DNA from 4 places in the Streptomyces sp. NPDC026246 genome. Region 2 is predicted to be linked to each of the others. Evidence: riboswitches for the same ligand, from Rfam matches in the RefSeq annotation. Region 2 holds a riboswitch; each other region holds the start of a gene.
What was found. Region 2 has a riboswitch for cyclic di-AMP ahead of ACZ4M5_RS14025 (C40 family peptidase). Riboswitches for the same ligand answer to the same signal wherever they lie in the genome.
Positions count from the first base shown of each region.

Region 1: linked by a shared signal. The riboswitch ahead of ACZ4M5_RS08885 (C40 family peptidase) and the one ahead of ACZ4M5_RS14025 (C40 family peptidase) in region 2 are both predicted to bind cyclic di-AMP.
Region 3: linked by a shared signal. The riboswitch ahead of ACZ4M5_RS23615 (transglycosylase family protein) and the one ahead of ACZ4M5_RS14025 (C40 family peptidase) in region 2 are both predicted to bind cyclic di-AMP.
Region 4: linked by a shared signal. The riboswitch ahead of ACZ4M5_RS26600 (M23 family metallopeptidase) and the one ahead of ACZ4M5_RS14025 (C40 family peptidase) in region 2 are both predicted to bind cyclic di-AMP.

Region 1 is NZ_JBVHPJ010000003.1:152,106-159,496, forward strand. It holds gene ACZ4M5_RS08870 (C40 family peptidase) at 1-56, opposite strand, end outside; gene ACZ4M5_RS08875 (hypothetical protein) at 476-829, shown strand; gene ACZ4M5_RS08880 (SLAC1 family transporter) at 807-1,748, opposite strand; gene ACZ4M5_RS08885 (C40 family peptidase) at 1,826-2,995, opposite strand; cyclic di-AMP (ydaO/yuaA leader) riboswitch at 3,004-3,177, opposite strand; gene pcrA (DNA helicase PcrA) at 3,490-5,973, shown strand; gene ACZ4M5_RS08895 (M23 family metallopeptidase) at 6,062-7,391, opposite strand, start outside.
Region 2 is NZ_JBVHPJ010000004.1:453,568-460,958, reverse strand. It holds gene ACZ4M5_RS14050 (8-amino-7-oxononanoate synthase) at 1-67, shown strand, start outside; gene ACZ4M5_RS14045 (DUF397 domain-containing protein) at 192-422, opposite strand; gene ACZ4M5_RS14040 (helix-turn-helix domain-containing protein) at 432-1,292, opposite strand; gene ACZ4M5_RS14035 (ATP-binding protein) at 1,506-1,976, shown strand; gene ACZ4M5_RS14030 (DUF6328 family protein) at 1,985-2,296, opposite strand; gene ACZ4M5_RS14025 (C40 family peptidase) at 2,345-2,818, opposite strand; cyclic di-AMP (ydaO/yuaA leader) riboswitch at 2,822-3,021, opposite strand; gene ACZ4M5_RS14020 (ABC transporter permease) at 3,789-4,781, opposite strand; gene ACZ4M5_RS14015 (TetR/AcrR family transcriptional regulator) at 4,920-5,567, shown strand; gene ACZ4M5_RS14010 (urease subunit gamma) at 5,680-5,982, shown strand; gene ACZ4M5_RS14005 (urease subunit beta) at 5,995-6,306, shown strand; gene ACZ4M5_RS14000 (urease subunit alpha) at 6,299-7,391, shown strand, end outside.
Region 3 is NZ_JBVHPJ010000009.1:239,253-246,643, forward strand. It holds gene ACZ4M5_RS23600 (nucleoside triphosphate pyrophosphohydrolase) at 1-384, shown strand, start outside; gene ACZ4M5_RS23605 (cytochrome P450 family protein) at 431-1,705, shown strand; gene ACZ4M5_RS23610 (transglycosylase family protein) at 1,885-2,874, shown strand; cyclic di-AMP (ydaO/yuaA leader) riboswitch at 3,103-3,269, shown strand; gene ACZ4M5_RS23615 (transglycosylase family protein) at 3,274-4,002, shown strand; gene eno (phosphopyruvate hydratase) at 4,403-5,683, shown strand; gene ACZ4M5_RS23625 (FtsB family cell division protein) at 5,788-6,264, shown strand; gene ACZ4M5_RS23630 (DUF501 domain-containing protein) at 6,331-6,930, shown strand; gene ACZ4M5_RS23635 (Ppx/GppA phosphatase family protein) at 6,927-7,391, shown strand, end outside.
Region 4 is NZ_JBVHPJ010000011.1:239,188-246,578, reverse strand. It holds gene lhgO (L-2-hydroxyglutarate oxidase) at 1-528, shown strand, start outside; gene trmB (tRNA (guanosine(46)-N7)-methyltransferase TrmB) at 772-1,632, shown strand; gene ACZ4M5_RS26610 (PrsW family intramembrane metalloprotease) at 1,691-3,037, shown strand; gene ACZ4M5_RS26605 (aldo/keto reductase) at 3,065-4,018, opposite strand; gene ACZ4M5_RS26600 (M23 family metallopeptidase) at 4,163-5,194, opposite strand; cyclic di-AMP (ydaO/yuaA leader) riboswitch at 5,206-5,362, opposite strand; tRNA gene ACZ4M5_RS26595 (tRNA-Met) at 5,662-5,735, opposite strand; gene ACZ4M5_RS26590 (dihydrofolate reductase family protein) at 5,840-6,970, opposite strand; gene ACZ4M5_RS26585 (MarR family winged helix-turn-helix transcriptional regulator) at 7,257-7,391, shown strand, end outside.

The sequences.
Region 1 (7,391 bases), on a different contig from region 2:
GTACGGGCCGGGCCGCCGGCCATGGGGCGTTGTCGGGGCTTGCGGTGCGCTGCCACCTGGGGGCCACGTCCTTTCCTCGACCGCCGGTGGGGGTGTGCGGTCGCCGGGAGCGGACGGGCGGCCTGCGCGTCCGGCGGCGGCCCGCACAGGGGAGACGGGCCGCCGCCGGACTTTCTCGGCGGTGGTGTCCGACTGCCGCCCCTGGCCCGGGCGGCGGTGGGGAGCCGGTCACCTGCTGAAGGACGGTAGAGGTGCGCGTGCGGCCCTCGTGGCGGGTGTGCGGAACTGTCCCCGGAGGACCGGTGGTGACCGTATGCGACCAAGATCCCGCCTCGGCGCCCTTCGCTTCACTCAGCGTGATGACCGAAGCCCGAGATCATGGGCGGGCGGCGGTGATCGGGTGCTATGGGGCGCATATATGCACCACCGGGCCGGTGTCCGGCGGCCGGACGGGCCCTGGTTAGGCTCCGGCCTCATGGACGTACTCATCCACCTCTTCGTCGGCCTGCACATCATCGGCATCGCCTCGCTCCTGGGTGGCTTCCTCACCCAGCTGAAGGCGATGGGCGAGGGTACGGCCCGCTTCACGCCCGCGATGCTGCACGGCGCACTGACCATGCTGGTCACCGGCGTGGCCCTGGTCGGCCTCAACCAGGCCGACGACCAGTCCGTGAACAACATCAAGATCGCCGTGAAGCTGGCGCTCCTGATCGTGATCCTCGGCCTGGTCTACGTGAAGCGCGACGAGGAGCGGGTGGACAAGGGCCTGTTCGGTCTGGTCGGACTGCTCACCACGGCCAACGTCTTCATCGCCGTGCTCTGGACCTGACCCGGGAGGACCGGGCACCGGCCCGGGCCGAGGCGGCCGCCCAGAGGGTGCAGGCGAGCCATGCGGCCACGGCCGCCCACAGCAGCGCCTGGCCGGCGACGTCCAGCCAGGCGACGTCGAGCGCCGCGGCGACCTCCAGGGTGGCCGTCGCCGTCACGGCCCAGCAGAACACGGTCGCCCAGCGCCGCGCGTCGTAGTGGTGCCGCGGCCAGAACAGCTCGGCGACCAGGAGAGCGACGCAGGCGACCGCGGCGAGCACGAGCAGGATGACGGCGGTGTTGCGCAGGGCGTCGCCGTCGTCCTCGTTCCACAGGTAGAGGCGGGAGCTGTCGGCGGACAGCAGCTGCGCCCCGGCCAGCGCGGAGACCGCGAGCGCGCCCTCCGCGAACCAGTGGTCGCCGCGCCCCTCCTCCACCTGCCGGGGCTGGAAGCGGAACAGGGCGAAGCCGTACAGCGCGAGCCCCAGCCACAGCAGCACCAGGGCCGCGTGGGCCGGCCAGGCCAGCGACTCGGCCGCGGCCAAGGCGGCCGCCAGCACGGCGAGGCACTGGGTGGCCACACACCGCAGGAACACCGTCCCCCGCCGGCCCCCGACCTCCACGGCCAGCAGCACCGCCCAGACCAGCGCGGACAGGGCCAGCAGCGCCCAGGCCACGGACCGCAGACCCGCGGCGGTGAAACCGGTGCCGAGGAGGGCGGCGGCCGCCGCGGTGGTGAACACGGCCGGCACCTCCGCCCGCCACGCGCCGCGCGCCCGCTGCAGCAGGCTCACGGCCGCCACCAGCCACGCCCCGCACGCCAGGGCCAGCACGACGCGGGAGAGGGCGGCGTGACCCGCGGAGTCGAGACCGACCGACACGGTGCCGGTCGCCAGCGCATACGTCGCCCACCAGGTGGCAAACGGGGAGGGACCGGACATGGTGCCGATGCTAGAGAGCAACGCGCGCCGGAGGTGAGGGGCACGCGCGCGTGCCCCTCAAAAACGTCCGCGTCCGCTCAGGCGGGCCGCACCACGCTGTGGATCGCCGACTCGCCGTCGTAGTAGACCGACTCCTCGCGCACGTACGTGCCCGGCTTCGGCGCGTGGATCATCATGCCGTTGCCGATGTACAGCCCGACGTGCGTGACGTCGTCGTAGAAGAAGACCAGGTCGCCCGGCCGGGCCTGCGACATCGGAACGGTGGTGCCGGCGTCGACCTGGTCGTAGGTCGTGCGCGGGAGGGTGACGCCGGCGGCCTTCCAGGCGGCCTGGGTGAGGCCGGAGCAGTCGTAGGAGCCGGGACCGACGGCGCCCCAGACGTACGGCTTGCCGATCTGGGCGCGCGCGAACGCCAGGGCCTTGTCCGCCTTGGTGGCGTACGAGGAGTCCACCGGGGCCGGCGCGGAGGGCGAGCCGGAGTCCGGCGACGGTGAGCCGCTCTCCTGCCGCGGGGCCTCCTCGCGCTGCGCCTGCTCCTGCGCGGCCTGCTGCCGGGCCAGCTCGGCGGCCCGGCGGGCGGCTTCCCGCTGCTTCTCCTGCTCGATCGCCGCGAGCCGCGCCTTCTCCGCGGCGGTCAGCCTCGACATCAGCTCGCGGGCGTCGGCCAGCTTGCGCTGGACGGCCGCCTTGGCCGCCTTCAGGTCGCCCTGCGCGTCCGTGAGGTTCTCGAGGCTCTCGGTGGCCTCACGGCGCTTCGTCATCGTCTCGGACTGCTGTGTGACGAAGTCGTCGACCGCTTCCTTCTGGCGGCCGGTCATCCGGTCCATCAGCTGGGTCTGGTCGAAGTAGTCCTGCGGGGTGTCGGCGAGCAGGAACGTCGCCGTCTCCGGCGCGGCCGCCCCCGTGCGGTACTGGGCGGAGGCGTAGGAACCGAGCTTGTCGCGCGCCTCGTTGAGCTTCTCGGCGCGCTGCGCGACGTCGTCGAGGAGGGTGTCGACGCGCTTGCGCTGCTTCGCCGTCCTCTCCTTGGCGCCGTTGTACTTGTCGGTCGCCGACTCGGCCTGGCGGTACAGGTCGTCGACCTTCTTCTCGACTTCTTCGAGGCTGGGCTTGTCGTCGGCCTCGGGGGCGGCGTTGGCCGACTGGGACAGCAGGGCCACCGAGGTGAGGGCCGCCGTTGCCAGGGCGGGGGTCCGTATGCCTGCCACGCGCGAACCGGTGGGACGCGACTTGCGGTGCGACGCCAAGGGAGGCGACTCCTTCCATCGTCCGCCTACCGGGTTAGCTGTCGGGTTCGGGCGGGTGGTTCGGAAGGGTTGCCCTACGGCCTTCTCCGGATACGGAGGCGGGCCGATTCACCCCGGGGTTCTCGGTTGGGTCCCCGGCTCCGGCTGCCGCTGCGGCACACCGGACTCGGCGGAGGCCGCGCGGCCCGGCGACGTTCGCCGGAGAGGGTCGTGCGGCCTGATCGCACGGTAGCCAACTCGTGTGGTCCCTGTGAAGGTTGATGGGTGATATGCCCGATACATTTTCGTGACCTTTCCCGGGAGCATCGCTCGGAGTGAACGATCCCGGCGGCTTGGTCGTGACTTGCCCTGAATTGTTATGGACATAGCGGACCGTGATCACGCGGTACTGGAGGGTGACAACGCGCCAGGAGTCGGCGGTCCGGCCGGTGTGCGGGGCGATGTTCCCGGGGTGGCGGCGGGCTGTCAGTGGGGCGCCCTAGACTCGGAGAGCGATGAGCAGCCTCTTTGACGACAACTTCCTGGCGAGCCTCCAGGCCCAGCGGGGCCCCGCGGACGAGCCCCCGCCGCCCCCCGAGGACGATCACGCTCCGGAGCCGCTTCCGGACGATCTGTTCGGCGGGAAGTTCGACGTGCCGCCGGACCGCGACACCCACTACCGGGACGGCGCGCCCCGCCCGGTGATCGACGCCGCCGCACTGCTGGAAGGGCTCAACGACAACCAGCGGGCCGCCGTCGTCCACTCCGGCTCCCCGCTGCTCATCGTCGCCGGCGCCGGGTCCGGCAAGACCCGCGTGCTCACCCACCGCATCGCCCACCTGCTGGCCGAGCGGCACGTGCACCCGGGCCAGATCCTCGCCATCACCTTCACCAACAAGGCCGCCGGCGAGATGAAGGAGCGCGTCGAGCAGCTCGTCGGCCCGCGGGCGAACGCGATGTGGGTCATGACCTTCCACAGCGCGTGCGTGCGCATCCTGCGCCGCGAGTCCAAGAAGCTCGGCTTCACCTCGTCGTTCTCGATCTACGACGCCGCCGACTCCAAGCGGCTCATGGCGCTGGTCTGCCGAGACCTGGACCTGGACCCCAAGCGCTACCCGCCGAAGTCCTTCAGCGCCAAGATCAGCAACCTGAAGAACGAGCTGATCGACGAGGAGGACTTCGCCGCCCAGGCGACCGACGGTTTCGAGAAGACCCTCGCCCAGGCCTACGCGATGTACCAGTCGCGGCTGCGCGAGGCGAACGCCCTCGACTTCGACGACCTGATCATGACGACGGTCAACCTGCTGCGCGCCTTCCCGGACGTCGCCGAGCACTACCGCCGCCGCTTCCGCCATGTCCTGGTCGACGAGTACCAGGACACCAACCACGCCCAGTACGCCCTGGTCCGCGAGCTGGTCGGCACCTCCGAGCACCCCGTCGACGTGCCGCCCGAGGCCGAGGTGCCGCCCGCCGAGCTGTGCGTGGTGGGCGACGCCGACCAGTCGATCTACGCCTTCCGCGGCGCGACGATCCGCAACATCCTCCAGTTCGAGGAGGACTACCCGGACGCGACGACGATCCTGCTCGAGCAGAACTACCGCTCCACGCAGACCATCCTGTCGGCGGCCAACGCCGTCATCGAGCGCAACGAGTCCCGCCGCCCCAAGAACCTGTGGACCAACGCGGGCACCGGTGCGCGGATCACCGGCTACGTCGCCGACACCGAGCACGACGAGGCGCAGTTCGTCGCCGAGGAGATAGACCGCCTCACCGACGCCGGCGAGGCCAAGGCGGGCGACGTCGCGGTCTTCTACCGCACCAACGCCCAGTCCCGTGTCTTCGAAGAGGTCTTCATCCGCGTCGGCCTGCCCTACAAGGTCGTCGGCGGCGTGCGCTTCTACGAGCGCAAGGAGGTCCGGGACGTCCTGGCCTACCTGCGCGTGCTGTCCAACCCCGAGGACTCGGTGCCGCTGCGCCGGATCCTCAACGTCCCCAAGCGGGGCATCGGCGACCGCGCCGAGGCGATGATCGACGCCCTGGCCCAGCGCGAGAAGATCAGCTTCCCGCAGGCGCTCAAGCGCGTCGACGAGGCGTACGGCATGGCCGCGCGCTCCACCAACGCCGTCAAGCGGTTCAACACGCTGATGGAGGACCTCCGCACGATCGTCGAGTCCGGCGCCGGACCGGCCACCGTCCTGGAGGCCGTGCTGGAGCGCACCGGCTACCTGGCCGAGCTCCAGGCGTCCACCGACCCCCAGGACGAGACCCGGATCGAGAACCTCCAGGAACTCGCCGCCGTCGCCATGGAGTTCGAGCAGGAACGCGGCGAGGACGCGGAGACCGGCGGCACCCTGTCCGACTTCCTCGAACAGGTCGCGCTGGTCGCCGACTCCGACCAGATCCCCGACGAGGAGGACGGCGACGGCGTCATCACGCTGATGACCCTGCACACCGCCAAGGGCCTGGAGTTCCCGGTCGTCTTCCTCACCGGCATGGAGGACGGCGTCTTCCCGCACATGCGTGCCCTGGGGGAGAACAAGGAACTGGAGGAGGAACGCCGCCTGGCCTACGTCGGGATCACGCGCGCCCGCGAGCGGCTGTATCTGACGCGGTCCACCCTGCGCAGCGCCTGGGGCCAGCCGTCGTACAACCCGCCGTCCCGGTTCCTGGAGGAGATCCCGCCGGCCCACGTTGAGTGGAAGCGCACGGGTTCGACCGTGCCCGCGTCCTCCGGGCCGGTCTCCGCGGTCGCGGCCTCCCTGTCCTCGTCCCGCTCGCGCTCCTCGGCGTCCGGTGCCTCCGGCTTCGCCACGCGCCGCACCGCCGAGAAGCCGGTGGTGGCGCTGACCGTCGGGGACCGGGTCACCCACGACCAGTTCGGGCTCGGCACGGTCGTCGCGGTCAAGGGAACGGGCGCGAACGCCGAGGCGACGATCGACTTCGGCGACACCAAGCCCAAGCGGCTGCTGCTGCGCTACGCGCCGGTGGAGAAGCTCTGACCCGCTGAGAGGAGGCTCCCGTTCGCACGCCGCGGGCGGGGGCCGGGGGCCGGGAGGGACCGCCGGAGCGTCCCCGACCGCCGTGGGATCAGGCCGGGTTGATGCCGTGGCTGCGCAGCCACGGGAGCGGGTCGATCGCGGAGCCGCCGCCCGGGCGCACCTCGAAGTGCAGGTGCGGACCGGTGGAGTTGCCGGAGTTGCCGGAGCGGGCGATCGGGTCGCCGGCCTTCACGGCCGTGCCGGAGGGGACGGTGTAGGTGGAGAGGTGGCAGTACCACGTCTCCGTGCCGTCCTTCGCGGTCACGATCATCATGTTGCCGTAGGCGCTGTTCCACTGCGTGCGCACGGTGCCGTCGGTCGCGGCCATCACGGTCGTGCCGTACGCGACGGGGAAGTCGATGCCCGTGTGCAGGGACATCCAGTTGATGCCCGACTGGCCGTAGTAGGCGCTCAGTCCGTGCTGCGAGACCGGCAGGGCGAACTTGGGGCGCAGCCGCTCCTTGCGGGCCGCCTCCTCGGCCGCCCGCTTCTTCTCGGCGACCTGCTGGGCCTTGAGGTCGATGCGCTCCTGCGTGCGGCTGGCCCGGTCGGCGAAGTCGTCGGCGCCGGCGGCGAGGCTCTGCAACTGCGTGTCGAGCTTGTTGTTGGCGGCGGCCGGCTTCACCGGCTGCACGTCCGCGGCCGTCGTGTGCGCCTCGGCCGTGCTGTCCTCGGTGAAGCTGCCCACCGATGCGGCCGCGATCCCCGCGACCCCCATCACGCACGCCGACGGCACCGCGACGGTCAGCAGCGCCGAACGCTTCGGCGGCGTACGGCGGCGGGAACGGGACCCGGCACGCGCGGCCGCCCGGGAACCGGGGGGCGTGACCTCTTCCTGGCCGTCCAGGAGCGGGCCGACGGCGGGCAGTTCACCGGTGGAGGCCATCTCGCCGCCGTCGGCGGCGGGCCCGTGTCCGGCGGGGTCGTCGTAGCCGACGTGCTCGAACGTCGCCGTCTCGAGCTGGTCGAACGGCACCGGCTCGGACGGGTCGAACTGCACCGGCTCGTGCTGCTCGAACTGCGTCGGCTCGTGCTGCTCGAAGGTTTCGGCAGGCTGCTCGTGGCCGTCGCCGGCCGGGGCCGAACCGTCCGAGTTCCACTGCGTGGCGTCGTAGGCGCCGGTGTCGAAAGTCTGCGTGCCCCAGTCCCACTGCTGGGTGTGGCCGCCCGCGTTGCCCGACTGGTCCGGCTGGAGCCAGGCGCCGCTGTCCCACTGGCCGGTGGTGTCCGGGGCCGGGGACGGCGACGGGATGCCCGCCACCGGCTGCTGCCCGGTCTCCCAGGAGGTCGTGTCGTAGACGCCGGTGTCGTAGGCGGCGTGGTGCTGGGCCGCGTAGGCGTCATAGTTCGCGTTGCCGGGGGTACCCGTGGACCACTGA
Region 2 (7,391 bases):
CCGCGCGGACTTGACCGGTGAACAGATCGAACGCGCTGTACGAGTGATCGGCGAGACGCGGCCATGAGTCGGCGTGACACGGCCGTGCGTCGGCACGATGACGGACTGATCGGACGGGGGACGGGCCTCTTCAGCGGCTGAAGCGGCTCAAGCGGCCGGCGCAGCAACCGGGGCAGCTGATCAGAAGGGCTTCACAGACGGGTCAGACCGGCGGTGAAGTGCGCCCAGCTCCGCGGTGAGAAGAGGAGCGCGGGCCCGTCCGGGGCCTTGGAGTCGCGCACGGCGAGCAGTCCGGCCCAGGGCGGGGCGTCCGGACGCGCGGTCTCGACGCAGTTGTTCGCGCCGGTGCTGTAGCTGCTGCGCAGCCATCGCACACCGTGCAGTGCGCGGCTCGAGGGGACATGACGAGGCAGTGCACGCATGGTGCCTCCTTATGCGCCGGTGGCTGTCCCGGCAATGAAATCCAACGAATCCTCGGGCGAAAGGGCGTGGATCAGAAGGGAGTTGAAGGCCTCCGTGTAGGCCCGGAGGTCTTCTTTCCGTTCGAGGTAGAGGCTACTCGTCAAGTGGTCGAGAACAACCACGTCCAGATCAGAAGTGCTCGAAAATGACAAGATTACGAAAGGTCCGGTCACCCCGATATGCGCACCGGCGGCGAACGGCAGCACCCGAAGCCGTACGTGGGGCAGCCGTGCCGCCTCCACCAGCCGCTCCAGCTGGCGGGCCATGACCCCCGGGCCGCCCACCTCCCGCCGCAGCACCGCCTCGTCGAGGACGGCGCTGAACTCCAGCGGCGGGTCCGCGCGCAGCACGTCCTGACGGGCGAGGCGCACCTCCACGAGGGTGTCGAGCCGGTCCTCCGGTACGTTGCCCACCGCCGCCCTGGTCACCGCACGGGCGTACTCGGGCGTCTGGAGCAGGCCGGGGACGACGGTGGTCTCCAGGGTGCGCATCGCGGTGGCCTGGGACTCCAGGCTGATGAAGTCGCGGTAGGTCGGGGGCAGCACACCGCGGTAGGCGTGCCACCAGTGGTGCCGCCCGCCGCCGTCGTCCGAGCCCGCCAGCACCGTGAGCAGGTCGCGCAGTTGGGAATCGGCCACGCCGTAGGCGTCGAGCAGTAACCGCACGTCGGCCGGTTTCACCCCGCTCGTCCCGGTCTCGATCCGGCTGACCTTCGACTGGTGCCAGCCCACCAGCCGGGCCGCCTCACCACTGGTCAGCCCCGCCGACGTGCGCAGGGCACGCAGTTCGGCACCCAGTTTCCGGCGGCGCACCGCGGGACCGTGCTGCATGCGCTTCTCCCTACTCCTTCCGGACCACCCATATACGGTCTCGCGTCGCAGAGTTCACCGCTTTGGGCGACAGATATATGCATATCTTGGTGGATCGCCGTCCTTCGGAGGTGTTCTGGTGGCACTCTGGCGACGAAGCACCAGTCCGGGACCGTACTCGAACCATCCGCGTGATGTCGGACTGCGGTCCCGTGGGAAAGGGACGGCGTCGCCATGGCAGACCATCTGGAAGCATCCGTCACTCTGCCGAGCGATCCCGCCTCGGTCCCCGCGGCGCGCGCCTACGTGGTGGGCACGCTGGCGGAGTGGGGCCTGCCGGCGGACACGGAGGTGTCCGACACCGTCCGGCTGATCATCTCCGAACTGGCCACCAACGCCGTCCAGCACACCTTCGGCCAGTCGCCCACGTTCACGGTGGACGTCGAGCTCGACCGTGACGAGCACCTGCGCATCGGCGTCACGGACAGCCACCCGCGTTTCCCCAGGCGTCTGCCCGCCGCCGTCCAGCAGGACAACGGCCGCGGCCTGGTCATCATCCGGTGGCTGACCGCGGAATGCGGCGGCAAGCTGCGCATCCGGCCGACGCGTGAGGGCGGCAAGACGATCACGATCGAACTGCCCTGGATCATCCCGGCCCAGCCGGTGCCGTCCGGGGGACCACGGGAACCCCAGGACTCCGACTGAGGCGCCTCTCACCTCTTCCGGCCCCGCGACCCCGTCCGTTCAACGGCGCCTGGCAGCCCCCACAGGCCGGCGCAGACCGCCGGCAGCAGCGTGACGACGAACGTGACGCGCGGGACCGGGTCCAGGTCCTCGAAGCGCGCGGTGAAGGCCGGCGACAGCGGACAGGCGGACAGGATCTGCACGCCCGTCCGGGTGACGCGCAGCTGCTGGAGCAGCTCGGCGACGTCGTCGTCCGCGCGTTGCAGCGGGGTCTCGTTGCGGGCGGCGCAGGGGCGGTGCCCGGCCATGCCCGCACGGGTGACCGTACGAGCCGCCTTCACGCTCTCGGCGTGCGGCGGCGCGTCAGGACGCCGCCGCACGCCGGGCGATCACTTCACGCGCCCGTACCAGACGCTCTTGGTCCAGATCTTCTGCAGTCGCACCACGTCACCGGTCTTGGGGGAGTGCCACAGCTTGTTCTTACCCGCGTAGATACCGACGTGGTACACGTTCTTGCCCGAGTGGAAGAAGACCAGGTCCCCGGCCTTGCGGCTCTTGGCGGAGATGTGGCGCGTCTTGTTGTACTGCTGGGCGGCCGTGCGGGGCAGCTTCTTGCCCGCCTTCTTGAACGAGTACAGCGTCAGCCCGGAGCAGTCGAACCGGTGCGGACCGGTGGCCCCGTACTTGTACGGCGATCCCTTCTTCGACGCCGCGATCTGGAGTGCCTTGGTCGCCGTGGTGGCTGCCGCGGCCTCGGACGAGAAGCCGGGCGCCACTATCGAGCCGCCGACGGCGGCGATGGTGAGGGCCGAGGCCGTACCGGCACGGGCCATGAGCGACGGGACACGATTGAGCGCAGTCATGCGCAACCCTTCGTCAGCCGCCTGTGAAGGATGACCTGTCGGATTCGGGCTGGCGAAGTTGCCCGGCCGCTGACGCGGCTTCACCCCAAGGGCTGCTCGGACCCGATCATGGCGTGACCGTCCCGGCGACCCGTCGTGCTTGGGTCCTCCACTCCTGCCGATCCACTCCTGTCGACCGGTCATCCGGGCGGCGGCAGGACTCGGCGTCCGCCCGGATCGCCCCGCCGCTGCGGCGGGGGCTTGTCGTCAGTCAGGGATCTTGACTCATGGCTGTCCCGAAATCCCAACGGAACCGAGGATTTGTGTTGTTACTCACCACTCACCCGTTCGGGTGGACACGTCTGTGTTCGAGCCGCCGTCCACCCCGCCGTGGACGGTCCGACCAGGGATGGAATGTCCAATTCCGCCCACCGGTCAGGCCCATGGCGCAACTTCAGCCACGCGAAAGCCGGACGCGTGTCTACTCCGAACAGGGGTACGCCATTTGGTCGGTTTCGACTCGGAGCCGGACGCTCCGCCGACCGGCGCGCTCGCGGCTGCAGACCCGCCTCAACTGGCGGACCCCGGCGTAAGGGTGACGCGGGCGGTGCGTCGCTCGCGGCCCGGCACGCCGCCGGAGCGCGGGCCGGCGTGGCGGCGTGCAGTTCCGTCTCCGCCCGTTGGTGCATCAGGGTGAGCGCGACGCGCCGGATTGATCCGTCCGAGGAGGCTCGGCCGGGCCGGCTGACGGAGCGCCAGGGCGGTGGGCAGCGCGGCGCGCTGGAAGGTCGGGGCTGTCGGTCGCGGGCGCCCGGGCGAGTGCCGTCGTCCCCCGGCACGGCAAGTCCATCGCCGCCCCCCGGGGTCTCACTGCCCCACAGGGCCGGGAGCCGGGCTCCGCAGGAACGACGGGACCGTGCACCCCCGTCCGCTACAGCGGGAGTGCACGGTCGTTCGCGTGCCGTCGCCCGGCAACGGCCGTCGCGTACGGTCAGCCGACCGTCGCGAGGTCTCGCGGTTCCTCGGCGACGGCGCCGCTCTTCTTGCGGGCGCGCAGGGTGTTGCCGAGCAGTACGGCCCCCAGTCCCAGCGCCGCCCACCAGGCCAGGGTGAGCGCCGGCCCGGTCGCCGCGGCACCGTCGAAGTAGGACACCGAGCGCAGCAGCGACGTGCCCGCGCCGGGCGGCAGCCACTGGCCGATCGCCCCGGCCGGCTCCGGGAGCATCTGCGGGGCCGAGGTGGCTCCGGAGAAGGGGTTGCCCAGCAGCATCACCAGGGCCGCCCCGATGCCCGTGCCGGCGGGGCCGATCAGGGCGGCGAGACCCGCGACGGCCGCGCCGACGGCCAGGGTGGACAGACCGAGCGCCGAGGCCTCCACCCACCAGTCGCCCGCGAGGGCTCCGAGCCAGCTGTGCGCGATCCCGGCGGCGACCGCGCCCACCAGGGCGGACGCGGCGAGCAGTGCCGTCACGGCACGGATGCCGCGCAGTCCCAGCAGAGTGACCACCGCTCCGGCCGCGATCCCGGCCAGGGCGAGCGGCAGCACGGCGGCGTTCAGCACGACGCCGCGGGGATCGCTCGCCGGAGTGGGCACCACGTCGACCGTCCGCACGGGGGTGCCCTCGGCGGAGGGCTGCCGGGCCACGGCCTGCTGCAGGAACTGGGCGACGGCCGGCCCGGCCGCGGACGCCGTGAGCAGTTCGGGTCCCCGGGGCGTCACCACGATCGCGCCGTAGACGCTCCGGTCCTCGATGGCGTCGCGGGCGGCGGCCTCGTCGGCGTAGCGGTGGATCTCGAAGGCGCCCTCGTGCTGCTGGAGCTGCCGCTCGGCCTGGGCCGCGGCGGCGGGCGGCCCGGCGACCCCCAGCGGCAGGTCACGGGGGGCCGTGCGGGAGGCCGGCCAGGCGAAGGCCCACAGGGCCAGGGCGGCGAGGACGGGCACGAGGACGACGACCGCGATCAGCGGGCGGGCGCGGGAGGACATGGAGGTCTCCTGAGGGAGAGGACCGCGGGAGCGGAGGGAACGGGAACTCAAAAAGAAGGATCGTTCGTTTTGCTTCCTCCACCGTCCTCCCGGAGTCCGTCCTTGTCAAGAATGAATATTCGTTTTACGTTAGGGGGCATGGCCCGTGTGTCCCAGGAACACCTCGACGCCCGCCGCCGCCAGATCCTCGACGGCGCCGCGCTCTGCTTCGCCCGCAACGGCTTCCACGCCACCTCCATGCAGGACGTGCTGAAGGAGGTCGACCTCTCGGCGGGTGCCGTGTACCGCTACTTCCGCGGCAAGGAGGAGCTGATCGGCGCGATCGTGACCGAGGTCCTCGGCTCGGTACGGGAGGCCTTCGAGGAGGCGGCCCGTCAGACCCCGCCCCCACCGCCCGACGAACTCGTCGCCTCCGTGCTCGGCAGGACGCTCGGCGCCCGCGAGTCCCTCGTCGTCGACGGCAGGCCCGCCTTCCCCCGGCTCGTGATCCAGGTGTGGACGGAGACCCTGCGCAACGAGGAGCTCGCGGCCCTGCTCCGGGAGGGCTACGGCTCGGTCCGCGCGTCCTGGGGCAGGATCGTCGAGGCCTACCAGAAGGCCGGGATGATGCGGGCGGACGTCGAACCGGACCACGTGGCCCGCACGATGATCGCCTCCGTGCTCGGCTTCATCGCCCAGCAGTCCCTGTTCGGCCCGGCCCCGGTGGAGATCCTCCGGGACGGGCTGCGGGCGCTGATGAGCATGGAGGCCCGGTCCGCCGCCGCCGACGCGGCGCCACGCGGTTAACGCACTCGAAACGCGGTCCCACTAGCCTGCCGCGCACGCCACCCGGCTCGTCGCCCCGTGGCGGCGGCCACCGGACCCCGCACGGTCCGGAGCGAGGACTGTGAGGTGGGACGTGCAGCTGACCCCGCACGAGCAGGAGCGACTGCTCATCCATGTGGCGGCCGACGTGGCGCAGAAACGCCGGGACCGCGGCCTGCGACTCAACCACCCCGAGGCGGTCGCCCTGATCACGTCGCACCTCCTGGAGGGGGCCCGTGACGGGCGCACCGTCGCGGAGTTGATGTCCTCCGGGCGTCAACTGCTCACCAGGGACGACGTCATGGAAGGCATCGCGGAGATGATCCACGACGTCCAGGTCGAGGCCACCTTCCCCGACGGCACCAAGCTCGTCACCGTCCACGACCCGATCGTCTGACGGGGGGCCGCAGTGATCCCCGGAGAGATCCTGTTCGCCGACGGGCCGATTGTCTGCAACCTCGGCCGCGAGGTCACCCGGCTCACCGTCCTCAACGCCGCCGACCGGCCCGTCCAGGTCGGCTCCCACTACCACTTCGCGGAAGCCAATCCCGGTCTGGAGTTCGACCGTGCCGTGGCGCGCGGCAAGCGGCTGAACGTCGCCGCCGGCACCGCCGTGCGCTTCGAGCCCGGCATCCCCGTCGAGGTCGAACTCGTCCCGCTCGCCGGTGCCCGGATCGTGCCCGGCCTGCGGGGCCGGACGGGAGGTCCCCTCGATGCCTGAGCTCTCGCGTGCCGCCTACGCCGACCTGTTCGGCCCGACGACCGGCGACCGGATCCGCCTGGCGGACACCGACCTGCTGGTGGAGATCGAGGAGGACCGTTCCGGCGGGCCCGGACTCGCGGGGGACGAGGCCGTGTTCGGCGGTGGGAAGGTCATCCGCGAGTCCATGGGCCAGGCCCGGGCCACCCGCGCCGAGGGCACGCCGGACACCGTCGTCACCGGCGCGGTGATCGTCGACCACTGGGGGATCGTCAAGGCCGACGTCGGCATCCGCGACGGGAGGATCACCGGCATCGGCAAGGCCGGCAACCCCGACACCATGGACGGGATCCACCCCGAGCTGGTCATCGGCCCGGAGACCGAGATCATCGCCGGCAACGGACGCATCCTCACCGCCGGTGCCATCGACGCCCACGTCCACTTCATCTGCCCGCAGATCGCCGACGAGGCCCTCGCGTCGGGCGTCACGACCCTCGTCGGCGGCGGCACCGGCCCGGCCGAGGGCTCCAAGGCCACCACCGTCACACCCGGCCCCTGGCACCTGGCGCGGATGCTGGAGGCGATGGAGGGCCACCCGCTCAACATCGGCCTGCTCGGCAAGGGCAACACCGTCTCCCACGAGGCGATGCTGTCGCAGATCCGGGGCGGCGCGCTCGGCCTGAAACTCCACGAGGACTGGGGTTCCACCCCGGCCGTCATCGACGCGGCGCTGACCGTCGCCGAGCGCACCGGCATCCAGGTCGCCATCCACACGGACACCCTCAACGAGGCCGGCTTCGTCGGCGACACGCTCGCCGCGATCGCCGGGCGCGGCATCCACGCCTACCACACCGAAGGCGCCGGGGGCGGGCACGCGCCGGACATCATGACCGTGGTGTCCGAGCCGCACGTGCTGCCCAGTTCCACCAACCCGACGCGGCCGTTCACCGTGAACACCGCCGAGGAACACCTCGACATGCTGATGGTGTGCCACCACCTCAACCCGGCCGTGCCGGAGGACCTGGCCTTCGCCGAGTCGCGCATTCGGCCGTCCACCATCGGGGCCGAGGACGTGCTGCACGACCTCGGTGCCATCTCGATCATCT
Region 3 (7,391 bases), on a different contig from region 2:
GAGGCGCCCTTCTCCATCGACGACGTGGCCGGCGGCATCGTCGCCAAGCTCGTCCACCGCCACCCGCACGTGTTCGGCGACGCGACGGCCACCACCCCCGAGGAGGTCAAGGCCCACTGGCTGCGCACCAAGGCGATCGAGAAGCAGCGCACCTCCGTCACCGACGGCGTCCCCCTCGGCCAGCCGGGACTGGCCCTGGCCGCCAAGCTGGCCTCCCGGGCCCGTACGGCCGGCCTCGACATACCCCTGCCCCCGGTCGAGGGCATCGGCTACGAGCTGCTGGCCCTGGCGGTCCGCGCCGAGGCCGAGGGCGTCGACCCGGAGGCGGCGCTCAGAGCCGCGGCCCGCGCCTACCGGGACGCGATCCTGCAGGCCGAGGGCTGAGGAGACCCGGGCCGGGCGGGTCCGGCGGGCCGGATACGGTCGGACCGTGACCGACCAGCCCCAGCCCAGCACGCCCGCCGCCGCCCCGGAACTCTTCACCTGGGAGTTCGCGAGCGACCCCTACCCCGCCTACGCCTGGCTGCGCGAGCACGCCCCGGTGCACCGGACGCGGCTGCCCAGCGGGGTGGAGGCCTGGCTGGTCACGCGCTACGCGGACGCCAAGCAGACGCTCGCCGACCCCCGGCTCTCCAAGAACCCGGCGCACCACGACGAACCGGCCCACGCCAAGGGCAAGACGGGGATCCCGGGGGAGCGCAAGGCGGAGCTGATGACGCACCTGCTGAACATCGACCCACCGGACCACACCCGGTTGCGGCGGCTGGTGTCCAAGGCGTTCACCCCCCGCCGGGTCGCCGAGTTCGCCCCCCGGGTGCAGGAGCTGACCGACGGGCTCATCGACCGGTTCGCGCGGACGGGGTCGGCGGACCTCATCCACGAGTTCGCCTTCCCGCTGCCCATCTACGCCATCTGCGACCTGCTCGGCGTCCCCCGCGAGGACCAGGACGACTTCCGCGACTGGGCGGGCATGATGATCCGTCACCAGGGCGGGCCCCGCGGCGGCGTCGCCCGCTCGGTGAAGAAGATGCGGGGCTACCTCGCCGAGCTGATCCACCGCAAGCGCGAGGCGCTGCCCGGCGAACCGGCCCCCGGCGAGGACCTCATCTCCGGGCTCATCCGCGCCTCCGACCACGGTGAGCACCTCACCGAGAACGAGGCGGCGGCCATGGCGTTCATCCTGCTGTTCGCCGGGTTCGAGACGACCGTCAACCTCATCGGCAACGGCACCTACGCCCTGCTCACCCACCCCGGGCAGCGGGCCCGCCTGCAGGCGTCCCTCGCCGCCGGGGAGCAGGACCTGCTGGAGACCGGCGTCGAGGAACTGCTGCGCTACGACGGCCCCGTCGAACTCGCGACCTGGCGCTTCGCCACCCAGCCGCTGACCGTCGGCGGGCAGCGCATCGAGGCCGGCGACCCGGTCCTGGTGGTGCTGGCGGCCGCGGACCGGGACCCGGAGCGGTTCGCCGACCCGGACGCGCTGGACCTGTCCCGCCGGGACAACCAGCACCTCGGGTACGGCCACGGCATCCACTACTGCCTCGGCGCCCCGCTCGCCCGGCTGGAGGGCCAGACCGCCCTCGCCACGCTGCTGACGCGCCTGCCCGACCTCCGGCTCGCAGCCGACCCGGCCGAGCTGCGCTGGCGCGGCGGGCTCATCATGCGAGGGCTGCGCACCCTCCCGGTGGAGTTCACCGCGGTGTGACGCCCGCCGTGTCCAGCGAGCGCCTCCGCCAAACATGACACGCCGTCATGTCTGTGATCTTCACGTGATCTGCGCGGCATGAACTTGTGACAAGTGATCGTCTGCCGATACGTTCACCCATCAACGCGGCCCGGAGACGGCGCCGCGCGGGTCACTGCTGTCTTGCGAAAGGTCTCCGTATGCTCTCCGGGAACGGTCGTCACCGTCGCCCCCGCCAGGCTCCGGCTCTCCTCGTCGCGGCCGGAGTGACCGGCTCCGCCATTGCGATCCCGCTCCTCGGAGCCTCCGGTGCCAGCGCTGCCGACGGCGCCACCTGGGACCGGATCGCGGACTGCGAGACCGGCGGGGCCTGGAGCCAGAACAGCGGCAACGGCTACTACGGCGGCCTCGCGCTCTCCCAGGACGACTGGGAGAGCTACGGCGGTCTCGACTACGCCGCGAGCGCCGATCTGGCCAGCCGCTCGCAGCAGATAGCCGTGGCCGAGAGAATCCTCGCCGACCAGGGGGTCGGCGCCTGGCACACCTGTGGGCTCCTCTCCGGCCTCAGGACGGGCTCGTCGGGCTCGGGTGGCGAGTCCGGCTCGTCCGGTGACTCCGCTCCGACAGACTCGACCGGATTGCTCGACTCGTCCGAATCGTCCGGGTCTTCCGCCTCGCCCTCCCCGTCCGCGACGTCTCCGTCGTCTTCCCCGTCCCGCTCGGCTTCGCCTGACGCCTCGTCGGCACCTCGGGGCGAATCGGGTGATTCCGACAAGTCGCGCGACTCTCGTGGTGCCGGTCGGGGATCGGACGGCTCGCGGTCGGCCGCGCCCGAGAGCGAGGCGTCCGGCAAGTCCCGCCCGAGCGACGGCTCCTCGGCTGCGGCGGACGCCGGCTCCGGCCGTCACCGCGGCCCCAGCGCCGACGAGAGTGCCGGGTCCGCGGACGGCGGTACGGGCGGCTCCTCGGGGCGGCACGCCTCACGCGACGAGGAGGCGTCCGACGAGAAGTCGGAGGGTGCCTACATCGTCGGCGTCGGGGACAGCGCCTGGTCCATCGCCGACTCCCTCCGGATCGACGGGGGATGGCACGAGCTGTACGCCGGGGGCGAGAAGGCGGCCGAGGGCGACTCGGAGCTCGTTCTGCCCGGTCAGACGCTTACCGCAGAGGACGAAACGGACGGGAAGTAGCCGTTCGGGCAGTGCGGGAACGGCGGCGGAAGTCGCCCCGAATCGACGCGAGTTCACGCCATGTTTCGCGGCCTATGTCCCGTATAAACGTGGTGAGAGATAGGTCTCAGAAGCCTTGATCGTCTTTGAAATTCCGGCGATCGCCTGTCTACGGTCGTGACCGCTCGCCACCGCGAGCCCCGGCGGCCGCAACGCCGAATCCTGCCAGCGGCCGTACGGGAACAGTCGTCGCGTCAAGCGCCGTAGGCAGGAGCGGGGGACCCAAGGTAGGTGCCCGACCGGCTTGTTGCGCCGGAAGGGCTAGGGGTGGAGCCGCGTCCCGTGAGGGACGTGGCCGGGCAACTCAACCGGCCCGAACCCGACAGCTCACCTCGCAGGCGTCGGTGAGGGGATCCATCCATGCTGTTTTCCGGCAAGGGCAAGCACCGTCGTCCGTCCAAGGCCACTCGCGCCATCGCCGTCGCCGGTGTCGCCTCCGCCGCCGTCGCCGCTCCGCTGATGGCGGCCGGCAACGCCTCCGCCGCCACCGCCTCCGAGTGGGACGCCGTCGCCCAGTGCGAGTCCGGCGGCAACTGGTCCATCAACACCGGCAACGGTTACTACGGCGGTCTGCAGTTCTCCGCCTCCACGTGGGCCGGCTACGGCGGCACGCAGTACGCCTCCACCGCCGACAAGGCCACGAAGGCGCAGCAGATCGAGATCGCCGAGAAGGTCCTCGCCAGCCAGGGCAAGGGCGCCTGGCCGGTCTGCGGCAAGGGCCTGTCGAGCGCCGGCTACACCGGCGGCGGTTCCACCGACTCCGGCAGCTCCGCCGGCTCCTCGCAGCAGAACCAGCAGAGCCAGCAGAGCCAGCAGAGCCAGCAGAGCACCGAGTCGCGTGAGACCCAGCAGCAGCCGGCCTCCCGTTCCGACGAGCGTCCGGCCGCCAAGAAGACCGTCACCACCCCGACCGGCAAGAAGGTCAAGAAGGGCGACGGCGAGTACAAGGTCGTCAAGGGCGACACCCTCAGCTCCATCGCGGCCGAGGAGAAGGTCAAGGGCGGCTGGGAGAAGCTGTTCAAGCTGAACAAGGACATCGTCGAGGACGCCAACCTCATCTACCCGGGCCAGCAGCTGCACCTGAAGTAAGCAGCAGCGCCCACCGCCGCAGGGCGGTCCGCACCGCGCACCCGCGGTCCGGCCGCCCGGCGGCCCCCGCCCTCGTGGGAGGCCCCGCCCTGACAGGCGGCCCCCCGCCGCACGGGCGGGACCCCCGTCCCCACGGGCTCCCCGCCCCGGTGCGTGTTCCCCCGTACGCACCGGGGCGGGGTCATGTCCGCCCGGGCTCCGGCGGCCGAGTTTCGGCCGGTTGTGGCGAACCTGCTTTGTTCCGTTCGGAAACAATTTACTCTCGGTTCTGTCCATGGGGTGGGCGACCCGGTGGCCGATCGCCCGGAGCCGGTTAGGCTCATGTCGCGAGCCACCACGGCCCGCACCTCGCCGGGTCCACGCGACCCGCGTCACCGCGTCACATAAGAAGGAGATGCTCGTGCCGTCCATCGACGTCGTCGTAGCCCGGGAAATCCTGGACTCCCGAGGCAACCCCACGGTCGAGGTCGAGGTCGGCCTCGACGACGGCAGCACCGGCCGTGCCGCCGTCCCGTCCGGCGCCTCCACGGGCGCCTTCGAGGCCATCGAGCTCCGCGACGGCGACTCGAACCGCTACCTCGGCAAGGGTGTGGAGAAGGCCGTCCTCGCGGTCATCGAGCAGATCGGCCCGGAGCTGGTCGGCTACGACGCCACCGAGCAGCGCCTGATCGACCAGGCGATGTTCGACCTGGACGCCACCGACAACAAGGGCTCGCTCGGCGCCAACGCCATCCTCGGCGTCTCCCTCGCCGTCGCCCACGCCGCCTCCGAGGCCAGCGACCTGCCGCTGTTCCGCTACCTGGGCGGCCCGAACGCGCACCTGCTGCCGGTGCCGATGATGAACATCCTGAACGGCGGCTCGCACGCCGACTCCAACGTGGACATCCAGGAGTTCATGATCGCGCCCGTCGGCGCGGAGTCCTTCTCCGAGGCACTGCGCTGGGGCGCCGAGGTCTACCACACGCTGAAGAAGGTCCTGAAGGGCAAGGGCCTGGCCACCGGCCTCGGCGACGAGGGCGGCTTCGCCCCGAACCTCGGCTCCAACCGCGAGGCCCTCGACCTCATCCTCGAGGCGATCAAGGAAGCCGGCTACACCCCCGGCGAGCAGATCGCCCTCGCGCTCGACGTGGCCGCGTCCGAGTTCTACAAGGACGGCGTCTACACCTTCGAGGGCAAGGAGCGCTCGGCGGCCGAGATGACCGAGTACTACGCGGAGCTCGTCGACGCGTACCCGCTCGTCTCCATCGAGGACCCGCTGTTCGAGGACGACTGGGAGGGCTGGAAGACCATCACCGACAAGCTCGGTGACAAGGTCCAGCTCGTCGGCGACGACCTGTTCGTCACCAACCCCGAGCGCCTCGCCCGCGGCATCGAGGAGGGCGCCGCCAACGCCCTGCTGGTGAAGGTGAACCAGATCGGTTCGCTGACCGAGACCCTGGACGCCGTGGAGCTGGCCCAGCGCAACGGCTTCAAGTGCATGATGTCCCACCGCTCCGGCGAGACCGAGGACGTCACCATCGCCGACCTGGCCGTCGCCACCAACTGCGGCCAGATCAAGACCGGCGCCCCGGCCCGCTCCGAGCGCGTCGCCAAGTACAACCAGCTGCTGCGCATCGAGGAGATCCTCGACGACGCCGCGGTCTACGCCGGCCGCAGCGCCTTCCCGCGCTTCAAGGGCTGACCCCGGCCACAAGAGGCAGCGTCGTACGTACGTCCCCGGACTCGGTCCCGTACCGTGTCCGGGGACGTACGCGCGTATGACGGTGGAGCGGGAGGCGGACTGACATGGCCGTGAAGGACCGGGACCGGTTCTCCACCGCGACCAGGATCCGGCTGCTCGGTGAGCAGACCGCGGCCCGGGTCTACCGCTCCCAGACCAGGCGCCAGGCCCGCCGCTCCCGGCTGACCGGCCGGGCGGCGCTGCTCGCGCTGGTGCTCTGCTCGCTGATCGTGGCCCTGGCCTGGCCGATGCGCCAGTACGTCTCCCAGCGCGCCGAGATCGAGGACCTGCAGCGCGAGCAGCAGCAGGCGCGGGAGCGCGTCGAGCGGCTGCGCGACGCCAAGGCGCGCTGGCAGGACGACGCGTACGCGGAGCAGCAGATCCGGCAGCGGTTGCACTACGTCATGCCGGGGGAGACGGGGTTCGTCGTCGTCGACCCGGACGCGGCGAAGCAGGCGCGCACCGACCTGGGCGCGGCGGACCGCCCCTGGTACGCCAATGTCTGGGACGGGATCGACAAGGCCGACGACTCCGGCCGCTGAACGCGCGCCCAGTGCTCCCCCAGTGACCCCGCAGAGAACCCAGAGAAAGACACGCTGAAGACAGTCATGGAAACGCCCCCGCCGACCACCCCGCGCACCGAACCCACCGACGCGGACGTCGAGGCCTTCAAGCAGCAGCTCGGTCGGCCCCCGCGCGGACTGCGGGCCATCGCGCACCGCTGCCCCTGCGGACAGCCCGACGTCGTGGAGACGGCCCCGCGCCTGCCCGACGGCACGCCCTTCCCGACGCTGTACTACCTGACGTGCCCGAAGGCCAACTCGGCGATCGGCACGCTGGAGGCGAACGGCGTGATGAAGGAGATGACCGAGCGGCTGGCCGCGGACCCGGAGCTGGCGGCGGCGTACCGGGCGGCCCACGAGGACTACGTCCGGCGCCGCGACGAGATCGAGGAGCTGAAGAACTTCCCGAGCGCGGGCGGCATGCCGGACCGCGTGAAGTGCCTGCACGTGCTGGTCGCGCACTCGCTGGCCGCGGGCCCGGGCGTGAACCCGCTGGGCGACGAGGCGCTGGCCATGCTGCCCGAGTGGTGGCGCAAGGGGGCCTGCGTGACGCCCGCCGGCCCGCCGAGCGGTGCGGGGTGGCAGGTCGACAGCACGGACTCGGGGCACTTCGCCGTCAAGCCGCTCGAGGAGGACGGACAGTGACCCGGGTCGCCGCCGTGGACTGCGGCACGAACTCCATCCGCCTGCTGGTCGCCGACGCGGATCCGGTCACCGGCGAGCTGGCCGACCTGGACCGCCGGATGACGATCGTGCGGCTCGGGCAGGGCGTCGACCGCACCGGCCGGCTCGCCCCCGAGGCGCTGCAGCGGACCTTCGCGGCCTGCCGGGAGTACGCCGGGATCATCGAGGAGCACGGCGCTCAGCGGTTGCGGTTCGTGGCCACCTCCGCCTCCCGGGACGCCGAGAACCGCGACGAGTTCGTGCGGGGCGTGCTGGACATCCTGGGCGTGGAGCCCGAGGTGATCACCGGGGACCAGGAGGCCGAGTTCTCCTTCACCGGCGCCACCAAGGAGCTGGCCGGGAGCGACCATCTGCCCACGCCCTACCTGGTGGTGGACATCGGCGGCGGCTCGACCGAGTTCGTCGTGGGCGACGACCGGGTC
Region 4 (7,391 bases), on a different contig from region 2:
CCGTTCCGGGGCGAGTACTACGAGCTGGCACGGCCGGAGCTGGTGCGCGGCCTGGTCTATCCCGTCCCCGACCCGGCGTTCCCCTTCCTCGGCGTGCACCTCACCCGCGGCATCGACGGCGAGGTCCATCTCGGCCCGAACGCCGTCCCGGCCCTGGCCCGCGAGGGGTACGGCTGGACCACGGTCCGCCCGCGGGAGCTGGCCTCGACCCTGGCGTGGCCCGGCTCCTGGCGGATCGCCCGCCGGCACTGGCGGTACGGAGCGGGGGAGCTGCGGCGTTCCCTGTCCAAGAGCGCGTTCACGCAGGCGGTGCGCAGGATGCTGCCCGCCGTGACGGAGGACGACCTGGTCCCCGCGGCGGCGGGCGTGCGCGCCCAGGCAGTCCTGCGCGACGGAACCCTGGTCGACGACTTCCTGATCCGCGAGGGCCCGCGCACGGTCCACGTGCTGAACGCCCCTTCCCCGGCGGCGACGGCGTCCCTGCCGATCGGCCGCGAGGTGGCCCGCAGAGCACTGAGCGCACTGTGAGGCCTCCGCAGCCAGGCGACCAGGCCGAGGCCGCGTAGGTCCGCAGCCCGGCGTAGCGGGGTGCCGCCGTCCCACGCAAGGGGCCGTGTCGGGGGGTGTCCGCCCGCAGCTGGTTGGCGCGTCGACGGACAGTGAGTCGGTACGACACCCCATCGCGCCGTTCCGAGGACGGACACCCTCCGGCGCGGCCCCGACCCACCACCGGCGCCAGGCGAAGCACCGCGGCCGTAAAATCAGGGCACTGTGTCTGACTCCGCGAACACCCCTGAAAGCCCGCAGCCCGGGACGTCCGGCGCCGCCGAGACGCCGACGCCCGGCGCCGCCCTCCGCCACACCCGGGCCAAGGGCGAGCCGCGTTTCCCCGACGGGCCGAAGCCGGACCCGGCCGGGTCGCACTTCGAGCGGCGGATCCGGAGTTTCCAGCCCCGGCGCAGCCGGGTGACCGCGGGCCAGGCCGACGCCCTGCAGCGGCTGTGGCCCAAGTGGGGCCTGGACATCGACGGCCGCTCCCTCGACCTGCGCGACCTCTTCGGTGACGACCGCCCCGTCGTCCTGGAGATCGGCTTCGGCATGGGCGAGGCCACGGCCCAGATGGCCGCGGCGGCCCCCGCGACCAACGTCCTCGCCGTCGACGTCCACACGCCCGGCCAGGGCAACCTGCTCAACCTCGCCGACCACAACGGCCTGTCCAACATCCGCGTGGGCAACGGCGACGCGATCATCCTGCTGCGCGAGATGCTCGCCCCGGACTCCCTCGACGGCCTGCGCGTCTACTTCCCCGACCCGTGGCCCAAGAAGCGGCACCACAAGCGCCGGCTCATCCAGCCCGACTTCCTGACCCTGGCCGCCACCCGGCTGCGACCCGGCGCGCTGCTGCACTGCGCCACCGACTGGGAGCCGTACGCCGAACAGATGCTCGATGTCCTCACGGCGCACCCGGACTTCGAGAACACCCAGGCCGACGGCGGTTTCGCCCCGCGCCCCGACTTCCGGCCGCTGACCCGTTTCGAGGGCCAGGGACTGGACAAGGGACATGTCGTGAACGACCTCCTGTTCCGGCGCGTACCACACGCGGACCAACCCCAGCCCTCCGCCGGCGCCTGACCGCGCCCGTCACCTTCCCGCCTGCGGACGGCGCCCCTCCGTCGTTAGGGTCGAAGCCGTGGCCACCAGTTCCCCGCATCCGTATCCCAGCGGACCCGCCGACGGCACCCCCGTCGGCGGGTCCCTGCGGCACGCGCACTGGTGGCAGCGGCCCTGGGTGCGCTACGGCGCGCCCAGCACGCTCCTCGCGATATCCGGCCTGGTCATCCTCGCCCTGGTGCGCGAGGAGACCGGTACGGAAGGGTTCCTGGTCGGGCTGGGCCTGGCCGTCCTCCCGGTCCCCCTGCTGCTGGCGTCGTTCCGCTGGCTGGACCGGGTCGAACCGGGCCCCTGGCGGAACCTGTTGTTCTGCTTCGCCTGGGGGGCCTGCGCGGCCGCGCTGATAGCGATCGTCGCCAACAGCTTCGCCACGAGATGGATAGCCACGGCCACCGCGGACCCGTCCGGCGCGGACACGCTCGGCGCGACGGTGATAGCGCCGGTGGTCGAGGAGTCCGCCAAGGCGGCGGCCGTCCTGCTGGTCTTCCTGTTCCGGCGACGCGACTTCACGGGGATCATCGACGGCGTCGTCGTGGCCGGCGTCACGGCGACCGGCTTCGCGTTCACCGAGAACATCCTCTACCTGGGCACCGCCTTCGGCACGGACCAGATGACCGGCGGCAGGGGCATCGCGTCCGTCACGGCGGCGACCTTCTTCGTCCGCATCATCATGTCGCCGTTCGCCCACCCGCTGTTCACGGTCCTCACCGGCATCGGCTTCGGCGTCGCCGCGCTCCGGGGGGACCGCGGCCGGGTCCGCGGCGTGGCGTTCCCGCTCGCCGGGCTGCTGCTGGCGATGGGCATGCACGCGATGTGGAACGGCTCCTCGTCGTTCGGCGAGTACGGCTTCTTCGCCGTGTACGCGGCGTTCATGGTGCCGATCTTCGGTCTGCTGACGTGGCTGGTGATCTGGACCCGGCAGCGGGAGCTGCGGACCGTGCGCGAGGAGCTGCCCGCGTACGCGGTGGCCGGCTGGCTGGACCCGGCGGAGCCGTACGCCCTGGGCTCGATGCGGGCCCGGCGGATCGCCCGCGCCCACGCCCGGCGCCATGCGGGCAGGGGCGCGGCGCGCGAGGTGGCGCGGTACGAGGCATACGCGACGTCCCTCGCGTTCCTCCGCCACCGGGCCCGCCGCGGCCGGGCCGGCGCCGGCTTCACGGTCCGCGAGCTGGAACTGCTCGGCGAGCTGTGGCGGCGCCGGGAGGCGGCCCGCCCGGCCCTGGTCCACGCGGCCCGGATCACCTCCCCGCCGCCTCCGGCCATGGTGCAGCCCTGGCCGGTGCACGGGGTGCACGGCGCGTACGGCCAGGTCCACCAGCCGGCTCCCCACCCGGCGTACAGCCCGTACAACCCCTACCGCTCCTGAGCCGCGCCGCCGCTCCCCCGCGTCCCGTCAGGCGGAGGCCTCGTCGAGCCGGGCGGTCTCCGCGTCCGTCAGGGTCAGCTGCGCCACCCCCACCAGCGCCGGCAGCTGCTCCACCGTCCGCGCGGAGGCGATCGGCGCGACCACGGTCGGGCGGGCGGCGAGCCAGGCCAGGGCCACCGTCGCCACCGGCACCTCGTGCGCCGCGGCGATCTCGTCGAGCGCGTCGAGCACCCGGCGCCCGCGCTCCGTCTCCAGGTGCCTGGCCGCGCCCCCGGCCCGCGCGCTCTCGACGGTCGTACCGGGGCGGTACTTGCCCGTGAGGAAGCCGGACGCGAGCGCGTAGTAGGGCACGGCCGCGAGGCCGCTGCGCTCGGCGAAGTCCTGGAGCCCGCCCTCGTAGGTGTCGCGGGAGACCAGGTTGTAGTGGGGCTGGAGGGCCACGTAGCGGGCCAGTCCCTCGCGGTCGGAGAACTCCAGGGACTCCCGCAGCCGCTCCGCGGAGATGTTGGAGGCGGCGATGTGCCGCACCTTGCCTGCCTTGACGAGCTCGTCGAGGGCGCCGATGATCTCCTCGACGGGCACCTCGGGCCGGTCGTAGTGGGTGTAGTACAGATCGATGTGGTCGGTACCCAGCCGGCGCAGGGAGGCGTCGGCGGCGGCCTTGATGGTGGCGGCGGACAGCCCCTGGAAGTCGAGGTGCTGGCTCACCTTGGTGGCGACGACGACCTCGGAGCGGTTGCCGCGCGCCCGGAGCCACCTGCCGAGGATGGTCTCGGACTCCCCGCCCCGGTTGCCCTCGGCCCACGCCGAGTAGACGTCGGCGGTGTCGACGAAGTTGCCGCCGGCCGCGGTGTAGGCGTCGAGGACGGCGAAGGAACGGTCCTCGTCGGCGGTCCAGCCGAAGACGTTGCCGCCGAGGGCGAGCGGGAAGACCTCGAGGTCGGAGGAGCCGAGCTTGCGCAGATTCGTCGTAGCAGTCATACCCTGGGTCAACGACCGCGCGGAACGGCCCATTCCGCAAGCTGCGCACGACCCCGGGCGAACACCCCGGCCGGCGAAGACCGGCAGCCCTGACGCCGGGGGGTCGTCGTCAGGGCTGCCGGTGCTTCGACGGGCGCGGTGCGTCTACGGGTTGAGTCCCTTGCCCCGCAGCCACGCCATGGGGTCGATGCCGCTCGCGGAACCGCCGGTGTGGACTTCGAGGTGGAGGTGGGCGCCGGTGACGTTGCCGGTGGCGCCGACACGGCCGATGACGTCGCCGGTGCCGACCTTCTGGCCGACGCTGACGCCGATCGACGACTGGTGCGCGTACCAGATCTCGGTGCCGTCGTCGAGGGTGAGGACGGTCTTGTAGCCGTAGGAGCCGTTCCAGCCGGCCTCGGTGATGGTGCCGCTGTGGACCGCCTTGATCGGTGTGCCCGTGGGGGCGGCGAAGTCGAGACCGGTGTGGTAGCCGGAGGACCAGTAGGCGCCGGCCTGGCCGAAGCTGGAGGTGAGGGTGTACGAGGAGGTCGGCAGCGTGTACTGCTTGGCGAGGGCGGCGAGCCGCTCGGCCTCGGCCTTCTTCTCGGCCGCCTCCTCCGCCTTCTTCTTCGCCTCGGCGGCCTTGGCCTTGGCCTCCTTCTCGGCCTTGGCGACGGCCTCCTGGGCCGCCTTCTCGGCGGCGGCCGCGGCCTCCTGGGCGGCCTTGGTGTCGATCTGGTCCTGCTGGTGCTCGACCTGGGCCATGATCCGGGCGCGCAGGGCCTCACCGGCGCCGTCGGCGCCCGGCTCGGCCTCGGCGGTCGTGGTGCCCAGGCTGCTGAGCGGGGTGGCGGAGCCTTCGGGGGTGTCGTCGTCCGAGAGGAGGGAACCCACCGAGGGAAGGTCCGGGACGGAGATCGACACCGGCGGCTTGCCGGTCTGGGCGCTGGCCATGCCGCCCGCGCCGACGGCGGCTATGACACCGACGCCGAGGACGGTGGAGCTGCGGGCGAGTCCTCCGCCGCGCTGCTTGGAGACGCGGTGCCGGCCACGGACGGGGCGGATGGACTCCGCGGTGGGGTTCCACTCCTGGAACGGGCCCTCGTCGGTGCGCTGACGGCCGAAGCCGAAGGTCTCGGGGTCGCGCTGGTCCGCCGCGAACGGGGCAGCGGGGGCAGGCCGGTTGGACGCCACGTGGGCGTGCTCCTTTCCTTCCTTCTCGCCTACCGGGTTAGCTGACGGGTTCGGAGCAGGAAGGTCTCCTACGCGCGTATACCTGCCGTGCTGCCACGGCGGCATCCGCTCGATTCACCCCAAGTGGTGGTTCCCCGGTTCCCTTGCGGGATTCGGCGCGTGCGCACGGAGCCGCCTTCTGTGACGGCTGGGACGACCGCGCTGCGTTATCGAACGTTAATGGATGGCGCGGTGCGTATTCCAGCGCTTCCGCTTGATCATTAACCTTTTTCGCGCGGACCAACCTGCCACGACCGGGGTGAATCGGGCGAGTTGACCGCCTCCCGGACACCGCACGGGACTTGACGGTGTGTCAGTTGTTATGCGCAGCGGGGCGGTTCACTCACCGTGTGTGACGGCCGGTCGACGACCGGAGGGAAACGCACCGAGGGCCGGAACCCTTTCGGATTCCGGCCCTCGGCCTTCAGTAGCGGGGACAGGATTTGAACCTGCGACCTCTGGGTTATGAGCCCAGCGAGCTACCGAGCTGCTCCACCCCGCGTCGTTGTGTTCACCAGTGTACGCCATCCGCGGGACGTCTCGCGCACACCCCGGTCCGGCGCCCCCGGCACCGGCCCCGGCACACCCCGGCCCGGAGCGCCGCGCTCAGGGCAGCAGGTGCCGGTTCGGGGCCTTGGCCCGCTCCTCGTGCTCGGGCAGGAGGACGACCTGCGCTCCCCCGGCGGCCAGGACACCGCTGCCGTCGGCCCCGGATACGAAGGTGTCCGGCTCGCGCCAGGCCGTGACGACCCGCCGCACACCCGCGTCGAGGATCAGCCGGGCGCAGGGCGCCGGGCGGGAGGCACGGCGGGCGCAGGGTTCGAGGCTGCTGTAGACGGTCGCCCCGGCGAGCCTGGGGTCGGCCGGATCGAGCTTGGCCAGGGCCGCCTCCTCGGCGTGAACCACCGGGTCGCCGCCCTCGCGGGAGTGGCCGCGGGCCAGTTCGGTGCCGTCGGCCGCGACCACCACCGCCCCGACGCTGAACGCGGTCGCGGAGGGCGGGCAGTGCTCCGCGAGCTCGCAGGCGGCGGCCAGCCAGCGGTGGTCGGCGGCGACCGGGAGCGGCCCGGTGCCGGGGGCGGTCGGTTCGTAGCGCATCAGGACGACGTCCTCGATCCGGCGGCTGTCGACCAGCCGCAGCCGGCCCGGCGGGTAGCCGCCGGGGCCGAAGAGGCGGGGCGCGTCGGGGTCACCCACGAAGAGCGGGGCGAGGACCAGCTGGATCTCGTCGGCGAGCCCCTGGGTGAGCAGCTGGGTGTGGATCAGGCCGCCGCCCTCGACCATCAGCCGCCGCACGCCCCGCACGTCGTGCAGGTGGGTGAGGAGCCGGCGCCAGTCGAGGGCCGCGCCCAGCGGGACGACGTCGGTGGCGAGGCCGAGGGCGCGGGCGCGCCCGGCGCCCTCGTCGGTGGTGTAGAGGACCTTCTCGCCGCCGGTGTGCCAGAAGTGGGCCTCCGGGTCGAGGTCGCCGGTGCCGCTGACGGTGACCTTGAGGGGGTACTCGGGCCGGCCCGCGGCGGTGCGGGCGGCGCGGCGCTCCGGGGAGTTGACCAGGAGGCGGGGGTTGTCGGCCCGGATCGTGCCCGCGCCGACCAGGATCGCGTCGACGGACGCGCGCACCTCGTCGACGCGGTCGAAGTCGGCCGGGCTCGACAGGAACAGGCGTTCGGGTCCGGTGTCGTCCAGGTAGCCGTCGAGGGAGACGGCGGCGGACAGCAGGACGTACGGGTGAGGCATCGACGCTCCGCGGCTGGTCGGAAAAGCGGGACTGGATGGGCCTGGATGGGACTGGACGGGCTGGCCGGGCTGAGTGGGACGTGGCCAAGTCTTACGCGGTCACCCGGCCGGACGGGGACGGCACCCCCCCGCCGCCGGCCGCACCGGCGGAACCCGGCGCGGGCTGAGCCGCCGTCAGGCCGGTGACGGCCGTGCAACGGTCTGCTTGCCGCTCGGCTCTTCGGGTACAGCCTTTGCAAGAGGGCGACCTCCACAGCACCCGGAGCTTATGGAAAGTGACCGTTTTGTGACCGGATTCGGCGGGCCCGGTGACCACCGGGCCAGGGGGCCGGGCGAGGGCCCGGAAGCCGTCGCCTCGCAGATCGCCGACGCGGTGGACAGCCTGGCGGTCCTGTGGACGGTCGCGGCCCAGGAGGCGTCC